DNA from 2 places in the Serratia ureilytica genome. Region 1 is predicted to be linked to the other one. Evidence: predicted binding sites of a transcription regulator. Region 1 holds the regulator's gene; the other holds the start of a gene.

The links. The regulator PhoB, encoded in region 1, activates phosphate uptake and scavenging genes when phosphate is short. The targets are predictions, from matches to a motif close to CTGTCATAAAACTGNCNNAT.
Region 2: the regulator PhoB is predicted to act here: its motif matches at 3,374-3,393, upstream of ugpB (sn-glycerol-3-phosphate ABC transporter substrate-binding protein UgpB).

The regions. Positions count from the first base shown of each region.
Region 1 is NZ_CP071320.1:4,008,885-4,018,663, reverse strand. It holds gene licT (BglG family transcription antiterminator LicT) at 1-787, opposite strand, end outside; gene sbcC (exonuclease subunit SbcC) at 1,019-4,270, opposite strand; gene sbcD (exonuclease subunit SbcD) at 4,267-5,499, opposite strand; gene phoB (phosphate response regulator transcription factor PhoB) at 5,715-6,404, shown strand; gene phoR (phosphate regulon sensor histidine kinase PhoR) at 6,429-7,745, shown strand; gene J0X03_RS18940 (PstS family phosphate ABC transporter substrate-binding protein) at 7,760-8,722, shown strand; gene brnQ (branched-chain amino acid transport system II carrier protein) at 9,208-9,779, shown strand, end outside.
Region 2 is NZ_CP071320.1:4,831,206-4,840,984, forward strand. It holds gene J0X03_RS22870 (sn-glycerol-3-phosphate import ATP-binding protein UgpC) at 1-147, opposite strand, end outside; gene ugpE (sn-glycerol-3-phosphate ABC transporter permease UgpE) at 153-998, opposite strand; gene ugpA (sn-glycerol-3-phosphate ABC transporter permease UgpA) at 995-1,882, opposite strand; gene ugpB (sn-glycerol-3-phosphate ABC transporter substrate-binding protein UgpB) at 1,961-3,280, opposite strand; gene J0X03_RS22890 (aminotransferase-like domain-containing protein) at 3,468-4,655, opposite strand; gene livF (high-affinity branched-chain amino acid ABC transporter ATP-binding protein LivF) at 4,700-5,401, opposite strand; gene livG (high-affinity branched-chain amino acid ABC transporter ATP-binding protein LivG) at 5,406-6,173, opposite strand; gene J0X03_RS22905 (high-affinity branched-chain amino acid ABC transporter permease LivM) at 6,170-7,453, opposite strand; gene livH (high-affinity branched-chain amino acid ABC transporter permease LivH) at 7,450-8,376, opposite strand; gene J0X03_RS22915 (branched-chain amino acid ABC transporter substrate-binding protein) at 8,494-9,609, opposite strand.

The DNA.
Region 1 (9,779 bases):
TCTCTTCCGTGGTGAGCTGATGCTGATAGTGCTTTTCGATGTGGCGGTTGATCTTGCCGGCGCAGGCGAATGACTCACGGTATTTTTCTTTCACCACCTGATACAGCGAGTCGTCGTCGCTGTCGACGTAGTTTTTCCCCAGCAGGCGCTGGGCGAAGAATTTCAAATGGGTGACGAAACGGTGGTAGCTCAGGGCTTCCTCATTGTAATCAAAGCGGAAGTGGTATTTGACCAGGTTGAGGATCTCTTGCATCACGCGGGTGATGTGCAGCGTGTTGTGCATCTCGTCGTTAAGCTGGGCGTTGACCAGGTGTAGGGCGATAAATCCGGCTTCGTCTTCCGGCAGCGCGGTATCCAGCCGTTGGGCGATCAGGGCCAGCGCCTCCAGCCCGACGGCGAACTCGGCCGGATAGAGCTTTTTAATCTCCCACAGCAACGCATTTTTGATATCTAGCCCTTGCGCATGGCGCTGCAGGGCGAAGTGGATGTGATCGGTCAGCGTGATGTAGACGATGTTATGCAACTTGCCCGGCAGCCGTTCGCGGGCAAGGGTAATAATCCTGTCGGCGGTGGTGACGCAGGCCAACGGGATCTCGGCGAGCAGCTCTTTATAGCGTTCGGCGATTTCACCGCCGTTATGAGTGAACACCTTTTCGATCAGGCTTTCATCCAGCGTGTCGCCGGGCTTCTTTTTAAAGCCGATTCCTTTTCCCATTACCACCGTCTCTTCGTGACGGTCGTCCAGCGTAATCACCACGTTATTATTGAGTATTTTAGCGATTTTCATGGTCTTTCCCGGTGTTTCAGCATCCTGAAAACGAAAAAACCTGACGCCCGGAAGCGATCCCGGGCGTCAGGTTTTGCCTGTATTTTATGTTTCTGCCCTGCGGCCTGAGCGGCGGAGGGGATACAGTAACAATCCTGTTATGCCTGCATAATAACCCGTGCTCGCCGCGGCTCAACGCTTTTCACCGCGGAGTGCCGCCACGGTCACACTTCTGCGCCGCGCGCGGCGGGATCATTCCAGCCTGAAGTGCGCCTCCAGCCGGCTGACGCCAAGCCCGTTGACCTTTTTCACCTTGATTTGCACCGGAATACGCTCTTTCATCGCCTCGACGTGGCTGATCACGCCAATGGTTTTACCGGAAGCATTCAGGCTGTCCAGCGCGTCCAGCGCGGTATCGAGGGTTTCGGCGTCCAGCGTGCCGAAGCCTTCGTCGAGGAACAGCGAGTCGATGCTGGTTTTGTGGCTAACCAGATCGGACAACGCCAGCGCCAGCGCCAGGCTGACCAGGAAGCTCTCGCCGCCGGACAGGGTGCGGGTATCGCGCAGCGCATCGGCCTGCCAGGTGTCCACCACCTGCAGCTCCAGCGCGTCGCTGGTTTTGCGCTGCAGCAGGTAGCGCCCGTGCAGCCGGCCGAGCTGAAGGTTGGCCAGGTAGACTAGGTGATCGAGCGTCAGCCCCTGAGCGAAACGGCGGAACTTGTCGCCTTCTTTCGAGCCGATCAGCTGGTTGAGGTAGCTCCAGTCGTCGTAGTCTTGCTGGCTGCGGGCGATTTGCTCGAACAGCGCCTGTTGATTGAGACGACGGGCGGCGTCGCTTTCCAGCTGGTTGCGCAGTTCGCCCTGGCTCAGCTGCAGCGCCTTCAACTGCTGTGCCAGCGCGGCCAGCGATTGGGTGAGCGCGTCGAGATCCGCGTTGGCTTCATCCACCCCTTCAGGGCGGTTCAGCCGATGCTGCTCCAGCGTTTGCGTCGCCTGAGTCAGCAGGGCCGCAGCCTCTACCTGCCGCTGTTGCAGTTGCTCTTTGCGCTGCTGCAATTCGCGGCGCAGGGCGTCGTCCAGCAGCGCGGCGGCGAAGGCGGTTTCATCGGCGAATTCGCTGTCGGCCAGCGCCTGCTGCCATTGCTGCTGCGCCTGCTGCAGCCGTTCCTGCATTTGGGTGTGCTGTTGTTGTAACCCGGCCTGCTGGCCGGCCAGGCGTTCGCGCAGTTCCTGCGCCTTTTGCCACTGCTCGGCGGCCTGAACGCTGGCCTGTTCGCAGGCGGTTTGTTTGGCGCGCAGCTGTTCGCGCACCTGAGCCACCTGCTGTTCGCCGAACAGCGCCAGCCGCTGCGCACGTCGTTCAGCGAGGGTTTTCTCGCCTTCTTGCCAGCGTTGTTGCAGCTCTTGCTGCTGTTGCAGGCTGTCGGCGTGGGCTTTATGCAGCAGCGTAAAGCGTTCTTCGAGCAACGCCAGCTGTTGCTGCGTCTGCTGCTGCTGCGCTTGCAGAGCGGTGAGCGCGTCTTTCGCCTGCTGTACCGCCTGCGCCGCCTGTTCATGCTGCTGCAGCGCCTGTTGCCCGCACCGCTCTTCGTCGTCGCAGCCGTTCAGCCAGGCGCTGAGTTGCTCGCCATCCGCCAACGTAAAGTCGAACGCCAGCGGTGCGCTGAGCTGCCGCCACTGCTGCTGTTGGGCAGCCAGCTGCTGTTCATCCTGCGCGATGGTTTGCTGTTGGCGCTGTTGTTGTTCCTGCAGGCCTTCGCAGCGGGTACGCAGCTCGGTGCCCTGGGTTTGCAGTTTCTCGGCGAGGGTACGCATCTCGACCAAACGCTGTTCCGTGGCCGAAGGCTGCACCGCCTGATACTGCTCTACCGCCGGATGGCTGGTGGAACCGCACAGCGGGCAGGGGGCACCGTTCTGCAGCAGGGCGCGCTCCGCCTCCAGACTGACGATGCGTTTTTCCAGTTCGTAGATCCGCTCCACTTCCTGCAGCTGCGCCTTGTGCTGTTTGAATTGCTGACGCGCGTTCTCCAGCTGTTGTTGCAACCCGGCGAGCTGCGTTTGCCGCTCGGCATGCTCCGCCTGTTGCCGGGCCAGACGCTCGCGAGTCTGACGGTGAAGGGATGTCAGAGTAAACAGCTGCTGGCGCGTTGGGCGCAGGTCTGCCAGGGCGCTCAGGCGCTGGCGCAGCGGGGCCAGCGGCGTTTTCGCCTCCAGTGCCTGCTGCTGTTGCTGTTGAACGGCCAGCGCTTCGCTCAGCGCGCTCAGTTGCTGCTGATGCTGTGCGGCCTGCGTCGTCAGTTGGTGGCGTTGGACGGTGAGTTGCTCCAGCGCGGTCTGTTGTTTAGCGCACTGCTGCGCGGCGGCATCGCCGGCCTGTCGCCGCTCGGCCTGGGTCGATAGCAGTTGGGCTATTTGGTGATCGAGCGGGGCGACCTGCTCGTCGATCAGCTGTTGCTGTTGCCGCATATGCTCGGCATGGGTTTGCTGCGCCTGGCGGGTTTTCTCCACCGCCTGCTGCAGCGGCGCCAACTGAGCCGAGTGTTGTTCCTGTTGCTGCGTCAGCTGAGCTGCCTGCTGTTGTATCGTTTGCAGCTCGGCGCGGCAGCGATCGCGTTCGCCGCGCAGCGGCCGCAATTTCTCGGCCGGTTCGCTGAGCGCCAGCCGCTGCAGCTGCGGGGCGGCCTCGGCCTGCTCGCGCTGGGCGGTTTCCAGCCGCAGCTGACCCTCGCTTTGCTGTTGCCGGAGGCGTTGCCATTGCTGCAGCCAGCTCAGCGCCTGTTGCTGTTGCTGGGTTTGCTCGCCGAGGGTGATTTCCTGCGCGCTCAGCGCCGTCAGCTGTTCGCTCAAGGAGTGGCGCTGCTCGTCGTTCAGCAGCTCGATGCCGCTGGCGCGCTGGTGCAACCCATCCAGGTCGGTTTTGGCCAGCTTGTGCGACTCGAACACCTGTTCGGACAGCCGCCCGTAGATTTCGGTGCCGGTCAGCTCTTCCAACAGCTCGGCGCGATCGTTGGCGTCGGCGTTGAGGAACGCGGCGAACTGCCCCTGAGACAGCATCATCGATTTGGTGAAGCGGCCGAAGTCCAGCCCGGTGATGGCAGCGGTGATCTCCAGCTTGTCGCGCACCTTATCCGCCAGGATCTTGCCGTCCTCGCGGCGCGCCAGTTCGACCTTCGGCGCCTGCAAATTGCCGTCCGGCGCATTTTTGGCGCGGCGCTGGCTCCAGAAGGCGCGATAGCCGACGCCCTTGACCTCGAATTCGACCTCCGCCAGCGATTCGGCGGTGTGGCGGGTCATCAGTTCATTCTGGCTCGGCGTGACGTTGAGGCGCGGCGTCTGGTGGTACAGCGCCAGGCAGATGGCGTCCAGCAGGGTGGTTTTGCCTGCGCCGGTCGGGCCGGTAATGGCGAACAGGCCGTTGCTGGCGAACGGCTCGGCGGTGAAGTCAATTTTCCATTCGCCCTGCAGCGAATTGAGGTTTTTTAACCGCAGGCTGAGGATCTTCATGGGTTGGTCTCCTCTGCGTTGTGCTGCACTGCATCGACCACCTGGCGGAACATCTGGCGCATCCGCCGTTGGCGCGCTTCGGGCATGTCGGCCTCCTGCGCCAGGCGCCGTTCGAACACCTCGTTGACGCTCAGCTCGTTCAGCGTTTCTTTGTCCTGCTGCGCGATCGCCTGGCGGCGTTGCTCTTTGCTGCGCCGCAGCAGCACCACTTCCACCGGCAGCTCATCCGCCATCAGCTGGATGCGGCGTTGGATATCGCTGAGGTAGTCCTGCGTCGCCACTTCGATATCCAGCCACACCGGCAGCTCGCCGGCATAGTCGGCAAATTGTTGCAGCTGCCGTTCGATCTCGGCCAGATCGCCTTTGATCAGCTGCATGGGCTGGAACTGCGGGATCGTTAAAGCGTCTACCTGCTGCAGGGCGCCGTCGGCGAAATCGACCAGGAAGACGCTTTTGGCTTTGCCCAGTTCATCGAAGCTGAGCGGGATCGGCGAGCCGCTATAGCGAATATGTTCCGACTTGGCGACGTTCTGCGCGCGGTGAATGTGGCCGAGCGCGATGTAATCGGCGGGCGGGAAGGCCTGTGCCGGGAAGGCGTCGAGGGTGCCGATATAGATGTCGCGCACCGAGTCGGAGGTGGTGACGCCGACGGTGGTCAGGTGGCCGGTGGCGACGATCGGCAGCGGCAAGCCCAGCTGGTTGCGGCGCTCGCAGGCCGCCTGATACAGCGTCTGATAATGTTCGGCGATGGCTTCCTGTAGCGCCTGCTGTTTCTGTGCGCCGGATTCGCCGGCGCGGCTGGTGAGCAGATCGCGCGGCCGCAGGAACGGAATGGCGCACAGCACCGCGCCCGGCTGGCCGTCGCGCCGGTTCAGCACCACGATCTGCTGTTCCGGGGCGCCCTGCGCGCTGGCGATCACCGTGGTGTTCAGGCAGGAGAGCAGCTCCCGCGATTCGTTCAGCGTCGCCACCGAGTCGTGGTTGCCGCCCAGCACCACCAACTGGCAGCCGGTGCGCTGCAGTTCCACCACGAAGCGGTTGTACAGTTCGCGGGCATAGCTGGGCGGTGAGCCGGTATCGAACAGATCCCCGGCGACGATCAGCGCATCCACCTGTTGCTGTTCGATCTGTTCGATCAGCCAGTTCAGAAAAGCCTGGTGCTCGGCGGCGCGGCTTTTGGTGAAAAAGTACTGGCCAAGGTGCCAGTCAGAGGTGTGGATCAGGCGCATGACACTCCCGGATGCAAAGATAATGGCGATGATTATAAAGGCCGCGGCGGCGGCTGTCCCGGCGCAATGATGATGACAACCGGATGATTTTTCTTTACTGCAGGAAATAATCGCTATGCTTACTGCCTATAACAGCCGGTTTTTTTCATAAAAGTGTCACAAAACTGACGCATAATGGCGCCCGAAAAGTCGCTAACACATTGGCAGGATTGACGATGGCAAGACGCATACTGGTGGTGGAAGACGAAGCGCCGATCCGTGAGATGGTGTGCTTTGTGTTGGAACAAAATGGTTACCAACCGTTGGAAGCCGAGGATTATGACAGCGCCGTGACGCGTCTGTCTGAGCCGTTCCCTGATTTGGTGTTGCTTGACTGGATGTTGCCCGGGGGTTCCGGCATTCAGTTTATCAAACATATGAAGCGCGAAGCGCTGACCCGCGATATCCCGGTGATGATGTTGACCGCGCGCGGCGAAGAAGAAGACCGGGTACGCGGCCTGGAAGTGGGGGCGGATGATTACATCACCAAGCCGTTCTCGCCCAAGGAGCTGGTGGCGCGCATCAAGGCGGTCATGCGCCGCATTTCACCGATGGCGGTGGAGGAGGTGATTGAAATGCAAGGGCTGAGCCTGGACCCGTCCTCCCACCGCGTGATGGCGAACGATCAGGCGCTGGACATGGGGCCGACCGAGTTCAAGCTGTTGCACTTCTTTATGACCCACCCGGAGCGGGTTTATAGCCGTGAGCAGTTGCTTAATCACGTCTGGGGCACTAACGTTTATGTGGAAGACCGTACCGTTGACGTGCATATCCGTCGGCTCCGCAAGGCGTTAGAAACCAGTGGGCATGATAAAATGGTTCAAACCGTTCGGGGCACCGGCTACCGGTTCTCAACGCGCTACTGATCGCGCCGCGCTGGAGAATATGCCGTGTTAGAACGTCTGTCGTGGAAGAGGCTGGCTCTGGAGCTGGCTCTTTTTTGTTTGCCCGCCTTACTGCTGGGGCTGATTTTCGGTTATCTGCCTTGGTTCCTGCTGGCCTCCGCGCTGGCTGCGCTGGTGTGGAATTTCTACAACCAGCTCAAACTCTCCCATTGGCTGTGGATCGACCGCAGCATGACGCCGCCGCCCGGCCGCTGGAGCTGGGAGCCGCTGTTTTATGGCCTGTATCAGATGCAGCAGCGCAACCGCCGCCGCCGGCGCGAGCTGGCGCTGCTTATCAAGCGTTTTCGCAGCGGGGCCGAATCGCTGCCTGACGCGGTGGTGATGACCACCGTCGAGGGCAACATCTTCTGGTGCAACGGGCTGGCGCAGCATCTGCTCGGCTTCCGCTGGCCGGAAGACAACGGCCAGCACATCCTTAACCTGCTGCGTTATCCGGAATTCAGCCACTATCTGCAACAGCAGGAGTTTTCGCGTCCGCTGACGCTGCAGTTGAACAACGAACACTACGTCGAATTCCGCGTGATGCCGTATTCCGAAGGGCAGTTGCTGATGGTGGCGCGCGACGTCACCCAGATGCGCCAGCTGGAGGGCGCGCGGCGCAACTTCTTCGCCAACGTCAGCCATGAGCTGCGCACGCCGCTGACGGTGCTGCAGGGCTACCTGGAGATGATGGGCGACGAAGAGCAGGACGGTTCGCTGCGCAGCAAGGCGCTCAGCACCATGCAAGAGCAGACCCGCCGGATGGACGGGTTGGTCAAGCAACTGCTGACGCTGTCGCGCATCGAGGCGGCGCCCAATGTCGACATGAACGAGCGGGTGGATATCCCGCTGATGCTGCGGGTGTTGCAGCGCGAGGCGCAATCGCTGAGCGGCGGCAATCATGAGATCACCTTCCGGGTGAACGAACAGCTCAACGTGTTCGGCAATGAAGACCAGTTGCGCAGCGCGGTGTCTAACCTGGTGTACAACGCGGTCAACCACACGCCAAAGGGCACCCATATCGAAGTGAGCTGGCAACAGACGGCGCATGGCGCGCAGTTCCAGGTCAGCGACAACGGGCCGGGCATCGCCGCCGAACACCTGCCGCGCCTGACCGAGCGTTTTTACCGCGTCGACAAGGCTCGCTCGCGCCAGACCGGCGGCAGCGGGCTGGGGCTGGCGATCGTCAAGCACGCGCTCAGCCATCACGACGCGCGGCTGGAGATCCTCAGCGAACCGGGGATCGGCACCCGCTTTATCTTTACCTTGCCCAATCGGTTGATTGTTCCCGCCGCTTTATCAGAGAATGCGGTGAAAAATTAACGCGAGACACCGGTATGACCCGAATAACCCGAGGGCTGTTGCTTTGCCTGGCGCTGCTGGCCGGACGCGGCGCGCTGGCGCAGCCTGACGGCATGTTGGCGGGCAACCTGTCCAGCGTCGGTTCCGACACGCTGGCGAATCTGATGGCGCTGTGGGCGCAGGATTTCAGCCAGCATTACCCCAACGTTAACCTGCAGATCCAGGCCGCCGGCTCGTCGACCGCGCCGACCGCCTTGGCGGCGGGCGCCGCGCAGCTCGGCCCGATGAGCCGGCCGATGAAGGCGGCCGAGATCTCGGCATTCGAACACCGTTACGGCTATGCGCCGCTGGCGGTGCCGGTAGCGGTGGATGCGCTGGTGGTATTGGTGCATCAGGATAATCCGCTGCGCGGCCTCAATCTGCAGCAGCTCGACCGCATTTTCTCCGCCACCCGGCGCTGCGGCGAAAGCAAACCGCTGACGCGCTGGGGCGAGCTGGGGCTGAGTGGCGACTGGGCGACGCGTTCGCTGCAGCGTTTCGGCCGCAACTCGGCGTCCGGCACCTACGGCTATTTCAAACTGCGCGCGCTGTGCGGCGGCGATTTTATGCCGCGCGTCAATGAGCTGCCCGGCTCGGCCTCGGTGGTGCAGGCGGTGGCCGGTTCGCTCAACGGCATCGGCTACGCCAGCATTGGCTTTCGCGCCAGCGGCGTGCGGCTGCTGCCATTGGCGGAGTCGGGAGAGGACTATGTCGCGCCTACCGCCGCCAACGTGCGCAACGATCGCTACCCGCTGTCGCGCTATCTGTATATCTACATCAACAAAGCCCCCCATCAACCGCTGGAGCCGCTGACCGCCGCGTTCCTCGATCGCGTGCTGTCGACACCAGGCCAGAGCCTGGTCAACCACGACGGCTATCTGCCGCTACCGCCGGCCACCCTGCAGAAGACCCGTCAGGCGCTGGGGTTGCCACTGCTCGCGCCGGCCATGGCGCAATAAGCGACAAAAAACGGCGCAATTTTCACCTTTTTTTATGGCGAAACGAAGCTCATACCACGCGAAAATCGGCTTTTCATTGGCGATTTCGAGCGGTAAAGCGATATATGCTTCACGTTTTGTGAATTCATTGTTCAAAAATGATACAAATCATGTAGTGTATATTTATTGATAACCAATATGATCGACTGGTGGCAAAAGTTTATATGGTCGATAGCTCTGCTTTTCGCCGTGCGTCTTGCCTTGAAGCGCTATAAACGTTTACCTTAGCCTTCGTTGTCGGATTAAACCTCCATTTTTATAACTCCTAAAATTTTGCCCATCTTTATGAGCGGCCACTTTCGAATAGGGACATAAACGCCGGATCGACTGCGTTTAGGGTGCTTATTTGGCGCGGCGACGATCGGGCATGCCGGCAACCGGGTGGGGCGTCACGCCACCACGCTATCGGACCCTTTTTTTCATTTGAACAGGCAACACGACATCGTATGAGTCATCGTTTAACGTCAAAAGATATCCTGGCACTGGGCTTTATGACCTTTGCCTTATTCGTCGGGGCCGGGAACATCATCTTCCCGCCGATGGTCGGTTTGCAGTCCGGTGAACACGTCTGGACTGCGGCGCTGGGCTTCCTGATCACCGCCGTGGGCCTGCCGGTCATCACCGTCATCGCGCTGGCACGCGTCGGCGGCGGCATCGACGCCCTCAGTTCGCCAATCGGCCGCGGCGCCGGCTTGCTGCTGGCGACCGTCTGCTACCTGGCCGTAGGCCCGCTGTTCGCGACGCCGCGTACCGCCACCGTGTCCTTCGAAGTGGGCATCGCCCCGCTGACCGGCGACGGGGCCATGCCGCTGTTCATCTATAGCCTGGTGTACTTCGCGCTGGTGATCGGCATCTCTCTGTATCCGGGCCGCCTGCTCGATACCGTCGGCCATGTGCTGGCGCCGCTGAAGATCGTCGCGCTGGCCGTACTGGGCATCGCCGCGCTGCTGTGGCCTGCCGGCGCGCCGATTCCGGCGACGACGGCTTATCAGAGCGTGCCTTTCTCCTCCGGCTTCGT
Region 2 (9,779 bases), 820 kb from region 1:
CATCCGCAGCAGCGTGGATTTGCCGCAGCCGGACGGGCCGACCATCACGATGAATTCACCGTCCGCCACGTCGAGGTCGATCTGTTTGATCACCGGCGTTTTACCGTCGTAAGACTTGGTGACCGCCTGTAGTTTTAATCCTGCCATCGTCGTTATTTCTCGCTATCAACCAGACCGCGCACAAACCAGCGCTGCATCAGAAGCACCACCGCCAGCGGTGGCAATAAAGTCAGAATCATCGCCGCCATCACCTGGTTCCACTGGGTCGGCGCGCCGGAAGTGGAGATCATGCTCTTGATGCCCGCCACCGCGGTGCCCATCGAAGCGTCGCTGGTGATCAGGATCGGCCACAGGTATTGGTTCCAGCCGTAGATAAAGGTGATGACGAACAGCGCCGCCAGATTGGTTTTCGACAGCGGCAACACGATGTCCCAGAAGAAACGCATCGGCCCGGCGCCGTCGATGCGCGCCGCCTCCAGCAGCTCATCCGGCAACGTCATGAAGAACTGGCGCAGCAGGAAGGTGGCGGTGGCCGAGGCCATCAGCGGCAGCGTCAGGCCGGTATAGCTGTCCAGCAGGTTGAGGTTGGAGATCACCTCCACCGTCGGGAAAATGCGCACTTCCACCGGCAGCATCAGGGTGAGGAAAATCAGCCAAAAAAACAGGCTGCGCAGCGGGAAACGGAAATACACGATGGCGTAAGCCGACAGCACTGACACCGCGATCTTGCCGCAGGTGATCGCCAGCGCCATGATCACGCTGTTGAGCAGCAGCAGCGAGAACGGCACCTTGAGGTTGCCCACGCCGCCCTGCCAGATATTGCGGATGTTCTCCCACAGGTGACCGCCGGGCACCAGCGTCATCGGCACCTGAAACACCTGCTTGTCGTCCAGCGTGGCGGCGACAAAGGCCACGTACAGCGGGAACAGCACCACCAGCACGCCGATAATCAGCATCACATGGCTGAAGATATCCAGCCCGCGTCGATTCTCAATCATTGATAGCGCACCTTACGTTCAACGAAGCGGAACTGGATCACCGTCAGGCCGATCACCAGCAGCATCAGGATCACCGACTGTGCGGCGGAGCTGGAGAGATCCAATCCGGCGAAGCCTTCGCGGTAGATCTTGTAGATCAACGTGGTGGTGGACTGCACCGGCCCGCCGCCGGTGGCGGCGTCGATCACCGGGAAGGTATCGAAGAAGGCGTACACCAGATTGACCACCAGCAGGAAGAAGCTCACCGGCGCGATCAGCGGCAGCACCAGATGGAAGAAACGCCGCACCGGGCCGGCGCCGTCGATGGCCGCCGCTTCCACCAGCGAACGCGGGATCGACTGCAGCGCCGCGAGGAAAAACAGGAAGTTATAGCTTATCTGCTGCCATACCGAGGCCAGCACCACCAGGAACATCGCCTGGCCGCTGTTTTGCGCATGGTTCCAGTTATAGCCCAGACCGTTGAGGAAATGGGTGATCAACCCCAGACCGGGGTTGAACAGAAAGATCCACAGCACCGCCGCCACCGCCGGCGCCACCGCGTAGGGCAGGATCATCAGCGTGCGATAGAGGCGGCTGCCGCGCAGCACGTAGTCCACCAGCGCAGCGAAGAACAGCGAAACCGCCAGCCCGATGCCGGCCACCAGGAAGCTGAAGATCAGCGTGGTGTAGAACGAGTCGAGGTAGTAAGGATCCTGGAACAGCTGTTTAAAGTTATCCAGCCCGACAAACTGGCTGGACAGGCCGAACGGATCGAGGCTCTGCACCGAATACCACAGCGCTTCGCCGGCGGGCCATAAAAAGAAGACGGCGGTAATCAGCAGCTGCGGCAGCACCAGCGCATAGGGCAACCAGCTGCAGCCGAAACCGGGACGGGAAGATGACATAGCAGTTAAACCATTAATCGGGTACGGAAGGATCGGCGTGAAGACGCGAGCCCGGTCTACCGGGCCCGCGACGCGGGGTTACTTGGTCGAAGCTTCGAAGCGGCGCAGCAGCACGTCACCGCGCTGCACGGCGGCGTCCAACGCCTGCTGAGGCGTTTTCTTGCCGGTCCACACGCCTTCCAGCTCCTCATCCACCACGCTGCGGATCTGCGGCATGTTGCCCAGGCGCAGGCCCTTGGTGAACGGCAACGGCGGCTTGTTCAGCATCTGACGAGTGGCGACGTCGGCACCCGGGTTCTTGTCGTAGAAGCCCTGCTGCTTGGTCAGATCGTAAGCCGCGGTGGTGATCGGCAGATAGCCGGTCTTCTGGTGCCATTCGGCGGCGATTTCCGGCTGCGCCAGGTACTGCAGGAATTCGGCCACGCCCTTGTAGGTGGCGGCGTCTTTGCCGTTCATCACCCACAGGCTGGCCCCGCCGATGATGGCGTTTTGCGGCGCATTTTTCGCGTCGGCGTCGTACGGCATCATGCCGACGCCGTAGTTGAATTTGGCGTAGTGCTTGATGTCCGCCAACGAACCGGATGAGGCGGTGGTGATGGCGCAATCGCCGTTATAGAACTTCTCGGTGGATTCGTCTTTGCGGCCGAAATAGGTGAAGTCGCCCTTCTTGTTCATCGCTTCGAGCAGCGCAATATGTTTGACCTGCAGCGGTTGGTTGAACTCCAGCTTGGCGCTGGTGCCGCCAAAGCCGTTGTTTTCACTGGCGAACGGCACGCCGTGCCAGGCGCTGAAGTTCTCCAGTTGGATCCAGCCCTGCCAGCCGCTGGCGTAACCGCACTTCATGCCGGCTTCGCGCAGTTTGGCGGTATCCGCCGCCAGTTCCTGCCAGGTTTTCGGCGGTTGTTCCGGGTTCAGGCCGGCCTTTTTGAAGGCGTCTTTGTTGTAGTACAGCACCGGCGTGGAGCTGTTGAACGGCTGCGACAGCAGATGGCCGCTCTTGTTGTCGGTGTAATAGCCGGCCACCGTCGGCACGAACACCGACTCGTCGAAGTTGATGCCGGCCTCTTTAAACACTTCGTAGACCGGTTTGATGGCCTTGCTGGCCATCATGGTGGCGGTGCCCACCTCGTAAACCTGCAGGATCGCCGGCGCCTTGCCGGAGCGGTAAGCGGCGATGCCCGCCGCCAGGCTCTGTTCGTAGTTGCCTTTATAAACCGGCACAATCTTGACGTCGCTGTGCGACTGGTTGAAGCGATCCGCCAGAGAGTCCACTTCTTTACCCAGTTCGCCTTCCATCGAATGCCAGAACGGGATTTCTGTCGCCGCCAGCGCCTGTGCGCTGACCGCCAGGGTCAATGCGACGCACAGCGTGGTTTTGCGAATAGCGTAGGTGAGCATGCCTAACTCCTGAAAAAGCTGGTGTAAAAGCGCGTGAGCGAAAAGAATCAGTTTTTTGTTCGGAAGCTAACATGCCATGCGCGGATGACAGAAAAATAACCGTTAGATGACAGCCACATGACGGCAAGGTGAAGTGAAGATGGCGGTTTGATGTCGGCGGCGGGCATGGGCTCCGCCGCCGCGAGGATTACAGCGAACGGCGCAGGCGCGCGACCGCTTCTTGCATCTGCTGCTCGGTGGCGGTGGCGAACGACAGGCGGAAGGTCGAACGATCCGGGTTGTCGGAGAAGAAGTATTCCCCCGGCACGAACACCACGCCCTGCTGCAGCGTGGTGTTCAGCCATTCGGTGGCGTTGAACGGCTGGCGGAAACGCGCCCACAGGAACATGCCGCCCTTCGGTTTATCGAAGGTGATGTAGTCGCCCAGCTCCTGCTCCACCAAACCGGCCAGGATCTCGCCCTTGTGTTTATAGGCGGCGCGGATCTTGTCGATCTGCGCCGGCAGGCGATCCAGGCCAAGGTAGCATTCGACGATGCTCTGCGACAGGGCGCTGGCGTGCAGATCCGCCGCCTGTTTGATGATCGCCACTTTATGCAGCAGGAACGGCGGCAGGATCGCCCAGCCCAAACGCAGGCCCGGCGCCAGGATCTTGGAAAAGGTCGAGGTATAGATGATGTGGTCGGTGTTGCCCAGCACCTGCTGCGACACCTGATGCAGCGTCGGGTGGCGCTCTTCGGTGAAACGCAGCTCGCCGTACGGATCGTCTTCGATGATCAGGAAGTTATGTTCGGCGGCCAGCTTCACCAGCAGTTCGCGGCGCTCGGCGCTGAGAGTGATGCCGCTGGGGTTGCCGAAGTTCGGCACCACGTACACGCCCTTGATGCGCTGGGTTTTCAGCAGCTCGGCCAGCTCTTCCACCACCATGCCGTCGCTGTCGGACGAGACCGACATGATGTTGGCCTCCGCCAGTTCCAGCGTTTGCAGCGCCGCCAGGTAGGTCGGGCGCTCCACCACGAACACGTCGCCCGGGTTGACGATGGCGCGCATCACCAAATCCAGGGCCTGCTGAGAGCCGGCGGTGACCATCACCTCTTCTGCGCGCGCGGTGACGCCGCGCTCGGCGCACAGCGCGCAAATGCGCTCACGCAGCAGCGGGCTGCCCTCGGTCAGGCCATACTGGAATGCGCTTTTCGGCTGTTCGGTGATCGCCTGCTGGGTGGCGATGCTCAATCCTTCGAAATCGAACAACGCATCAGAGGGGATGCCGCCCGCCAGCGAAATGACGTGTTCCATCTTGCTGTGCTTAAGCAATTCACGGATGGCCGAACTTTTTACGTTAACGATACGCTGCGCGAGTAACCCTTCTGTCTTCATTTCTTCTTCTCGTACCTGATTATTTTAATTCGTAGGGGGGCGGATTAACCGCCCAGATACGCCGACCTCACTGCTTCGTTGGCTAACAATGCAGCCCCCGTATCTTCCAACACCACGCGGCCGTTTTCCAGCACATAACCGCGGTCCGCCAATTTCAGCGCCTGATTGGCGTTTTGCTCCACCAGAAAGATGGTCATGCCCTCTTCCCGCAGCTGCTGAATGATGTCGAAAATCTGCTGGATGATGATGGGCGCCAGCCCAAGCGAAGGTTCGTCGAGCAGTAGCAGCTTCGGCTGGCTCATCAGCGCGCGGCCGATGGCCAACATCTGCTGTTCGCCGCCGGACATGGTGCCGGCACGCTGGCTTCGGCGCTCCAGCAGGCGCGGGAACAGCGTGAACACCCGTTCGATGCGCTGCTGATATTGGTGACGATCGGCGAAGAAGCCGCCCATCGCCAGATTTTCTTCCACCGTCATGCGCGAGAAGACGCGCCGCCCTTCCGGCACGATCGCCACCGCTTCGCGCATGATGCGCGAGGTTTGCCACTGGGTGATGTCCTGCCCCTGGAAGACGATGCTGCCTTCGCTGGCGCGCGGTTCGCCGCACAGGGTGCCGAGCAGCGTGGTTTTACCGGCGCCGTTGGCGCCGATTAACGTCACGATTTCGCCCTGACTAATCGTGAGACTGACCTGATGCAGCGCCTGGATTTTGCCGTAATGGGCGGATACCTGATTGAATGACAACATATTATTATTCGCCCAAATAAGCCCGGATCACATCCGGATTGTTGCGGATCTCCGCCGGTGTGCCCTGCGCCAGCGGCGTGCCCTGATTCACCACGTAAATGCGATCGGAGATGCCCATCACCAGCTTCATGTCGTGCTCGATCAGCAACACCGAGACCTTATGCCGATCGCGCAGCTCGACGATCAGATGATCCAGCTCGTCGGTCTCTTTCGGGTTCAGACCGGCGGCCGGTTCGTCCAGCATCAGCAGCTCCGGCCGGGTCACCATGCAGCGGGCGATCTCCAGCCGACGCTGCTGCCCGTAGGCCAGATTGCCCGCCGAACGGTTGGCCATATCCAGCAGGCCGACGCGCTCCAGCCACTCCGCTGCGTGCGCCAGTGCCTCGGCTTCGGCGCGGCGGAAGGCCGGGGTTTTCAGCAGCCCGGCGAACACGCCGCTTTTCAGGTGCTGATGCTGCGCCACCAACAGGTTCTCAATCACCGTCATTTCACGGAACAGCCGCACATGCTGGAAGGTGCGCACTACGCCCATACGGGCGATGGCCTGCCCCGCCAGCCCTTCCAGATGGCGATCGCGCAATTTGATGGTGCCGCCGCTCGGGCGGTAGAAACCGGTCAGGCAGTTAAACACCGTGGTTTTACCGGCGCCGTTGGGGCCGATCAGCGACACGATTTCGCCTTCATTGAGCGTCAACGCGACATTGTTGACCGCCAGCAGCCCGCCAAAACGCATTGACAGGCCTTCCACCTGCAGTAAAGGTTGAACGCTCATGCCTGTTCCCCCTTGCCCGCGTGAATGTCCGCCGCCTGCAGCTTCAGCTGCGGCCGTTTCATCGGCAACAGCCCCTGCGGCCGCCAAATCATCATCAGCACCATCAGAGCGCCCAGCAGCAGCATGCTGTATTCATTCAGATCGCGCATCAGCTCGCGCGACACCACCAACAGGATCGCCGCCAGAATGACCGCGAACTGCGATCCCATGCCCCCCAGTACGACGATCGCCAACACGAAGGCCGACTCGACGAAAGTGAAGGATTCCGGGCTGACGAACCCCTGGCGCGCGGCGAACAGCGTGCCGGCAAACCCGGCGAACGCGGCGCTGATGGTAAAGGCGGTCAGCTTGATGCGCGTCGGGCTGAGGCCCAGCGAGCGGCAGGCGATCTCGTCTTCGCGCAGCGCTTCCCAGGCGCGCCCGAGCGGCATGCGCAGCAGGCGGTTGATGACGAACAGCGTCAGCACCACCAGCAGCAGCGCCACCAGGTACAGAAATACGATGCGATCGCTCGGATCGTATTTCAGGCCGAAGACGTTATGGAAGGTATCCCAGCCGCCGTCGCGCACGCTGCGGTTAAACTCCAGGCCGAAGAAGGTCGGTTTCGGGATCTGGCTGATGCCGTTCGGCCCGCCGGTGATTTCGGTATTGTTCAGCAGCAGGATGCGCACGATCTCACCGAAGCCGAGCGTCACGATCGCCAGATAGTCGCCGCGCAGCCGCAGCACCGGGAAACCGAGCAGGAAGCCGAAGGCGGCGGTGACGATGCCCGCCAGCGGCAGGCTCTCCCAAAAGCCGAGGCCGTAATAATGATTCAGCAGCGCATAGGTGTAGGCGCCGATGGCGTAGAAACCGCCGTAGCCGAGCACCAGCAGACCGGACAGGCCCACCACCACGTTGAGGCCGAGGCCCAGCATCACGTAGATCAGCGTCAGGGTGGCGATATCCACCGTGCCGCGCGACACCAGGAACGGCCAGGCGACCGCCGCGACGAGCAGCAGAGCCGCCAGCAGCTTTTGCCGCGGCGTGGTGCCGTCGAAGCTCGGCAGCACGAACGCCGGGCCGGAGACCTTTTTCAGGCCCTGCTGCAGCAGCGGGCGCAACAGCTGGAAGAAAAAGACGATGACGCAGCCGATGCCGATCCACATCCAGCGCACTTCCGCCGCGCCGTGCACCACCAGTTTGGTGCCGTCCAGGCTCAGCTGCATGCCCATCAGGAACGACGCCATCACGAACAGCACCGCCGTGGCGATCAGCGCATTGAGCAGATTGAGTTTCATACTTTCTCAACCTCCGGACGCCCGAGGATGCCGGTCGGCATGATCAGCAGCACCACGATCAGCAGCGCGAACGACACCACGTCTTTGTATTCGGTGCTCAGGTAGGCGGAGGTCAGCGCTTCCGCCACGCCCAGCACCAGGCCGCCGATCATCGCGCCCGGAATGCTGCCGATGCCGCCCAGAACCGCGGCGGTGAAGGCTTTCATACCGGCCATGAAGCCGATGTAAGGGTTGATGACGCCGTAGAACTGGCCGAGCAACACCCCGGCCACCGCCGCCATCACCGCACCGATGACGAAGGTCAGCGAGATCACCCGGTCCGTGTTGATGCCCAGCAGGCTGGCCATCTTCAGATCTTCCGCACAGGCGCGGCAGGCACGGCCCATGCGCGAATAGCGGATAAACAGCGTCAGCGCCAGCATCGCCAGGAAGGTCACGAGCCAGATGGTCAGCTGCATGGTGCTGATGGTGGCGGCGAAGCCGTTGCTTTCCCCCAGCACCCACTGGCCGGTGACCAGGCTGGGCAGCGCCAGATCGCGTGAGCCCTGCGTCAGGCTGACGTAGTTTTGCAGGAATATCGACATGCCGATGGCCGAGATCAGCGCAATCAGGCGCTTGGAGTTGCGCACCGGCTTGTAGGCCACCCGCTCGATGCTCCAGCCGTAGGCGCTGGCGATGACGATCGAGACCAGGAACGCGGCGCCGATCAGCAGCCAGCCGACGTCGATGCCGAGCATCATCAGGGCGGCAATAACGATAAAGGAGACATAGCTGCCGATCATGTACACCTCGCCATGGGCGAAGTTGATCATGCCGATGATGCCGTAAACCATGGTGTAACCGATGGCGATCAATGCATAGGTGCTGCCCAACGTTAAGCCGTTGAACATCTGCTGCAGAAAATAGAGGAGCTGCTCTGACATACTCTGAACCCTTGGCTGCGAAACCCGCCGGCGGAGAACCGGCGGGTAAAGGGAGACGGGGCCGACAAGCCGACCCGCCGGGCGCAGCGGGCTGCGCCCCACCCTAATCATTATGGCTTATTTGATCGGTGTGGACGTGCCGTTGGCATGCCATTCGAACACGCCGAACTCGAAGCCTTTCAGGTCGCCCTTGTCATCCCAGGTCAGCGGCCCCATCACGGTCTCCACCGGCTTACCGGTTTTCAGATCCTTGACGATGTCCGCCGGTTCCTGACTGCCGCTGCGCTCCATGCCGGTGGTCAGCGACTGCAGCGCGGCATAGGTGGTCCAGACGAACGGGCCGGTCGGATCCAGCTTCTTGGCTTTCAACGCATCGACGATCGGCTGGTTGGCAGGCACCTGATCGTAGCGTTTCGGCAGCGTCACCAGCATGCCTTCCGAAGCGGCGCCGGCGATGTTGGACAGTGAGGAGTTGCCCACGCCTTCCGGCCCCATGAAGCGGGTAGTCAACCCGGCCTGTTTGGCCTGACGCAGGATCTGGCCCATTTCCGGGTAGTAACCGCCGAAGTACACGAAGTCGATATTCTCTTTCTTCAGGCGCGCCACCAGGGTGGAGAAGTCTTTGTCGCCGGCGGTGATGCCTTCGAACATCGCCACTTCGGTGCCCTGTTTTTTCAGGCTGTCGCGCACCGAGCGCGCCAGGCCTTCGCCGTATTGTTGCTTGTCGTGCACCACGGCGATGCGCTTCGGCTTGATGTCGCTGAGGATGTATTTGGCGGCGGTCGGGCCCTGATCCGAATCCAGACCGGTGGTGCGCAGGATCATCTTGTAGCCGCGGGTGGTCAGATCGGCGTTGGTGGCCGCCGGGGTAATCATGATCACGCCTTCATCTTCATAGATATCGGACGCCGGCTGGGTGGATGAGGAGCACAGGTGGCCGATCACGTAGCGAATGCCGTCGTTGATCACCTTGTTGGCGACCGCAACCGCCTGTTTCGGGTCGCAGGCGTCGTCGTATTCCACGCCGACCAGCTTGTCGCCCTTGATGCCGCCCTTGGCATTAATGTCGGCAATCGCCTGGCGCGCGCCGGTAAATTCCATGTCGCCATACTGCGCGACCGGGCCGGACATTGCCCCGACGATCGCCACCTTGATGTCTTTCGCCATGGCCGCCTGGCTCATGGCCATCGCAATACAACCCGCCAGCAGTGCCTTACCTGTTGTTAATTTCATCCGCAAATCCCCATCTGTCGTTGTGAACGTACCTGTTGTGTTTGCCTGCGCCCGATCGTTATTGACCGCTTTTGTTATAAGTAATAATGATTTAGGCGCCTTTCTGGCATTACTTTCTAATAAGACTTTATTTTTCATACCATTAAACAGGAATTTTCTGCTGCAAATCA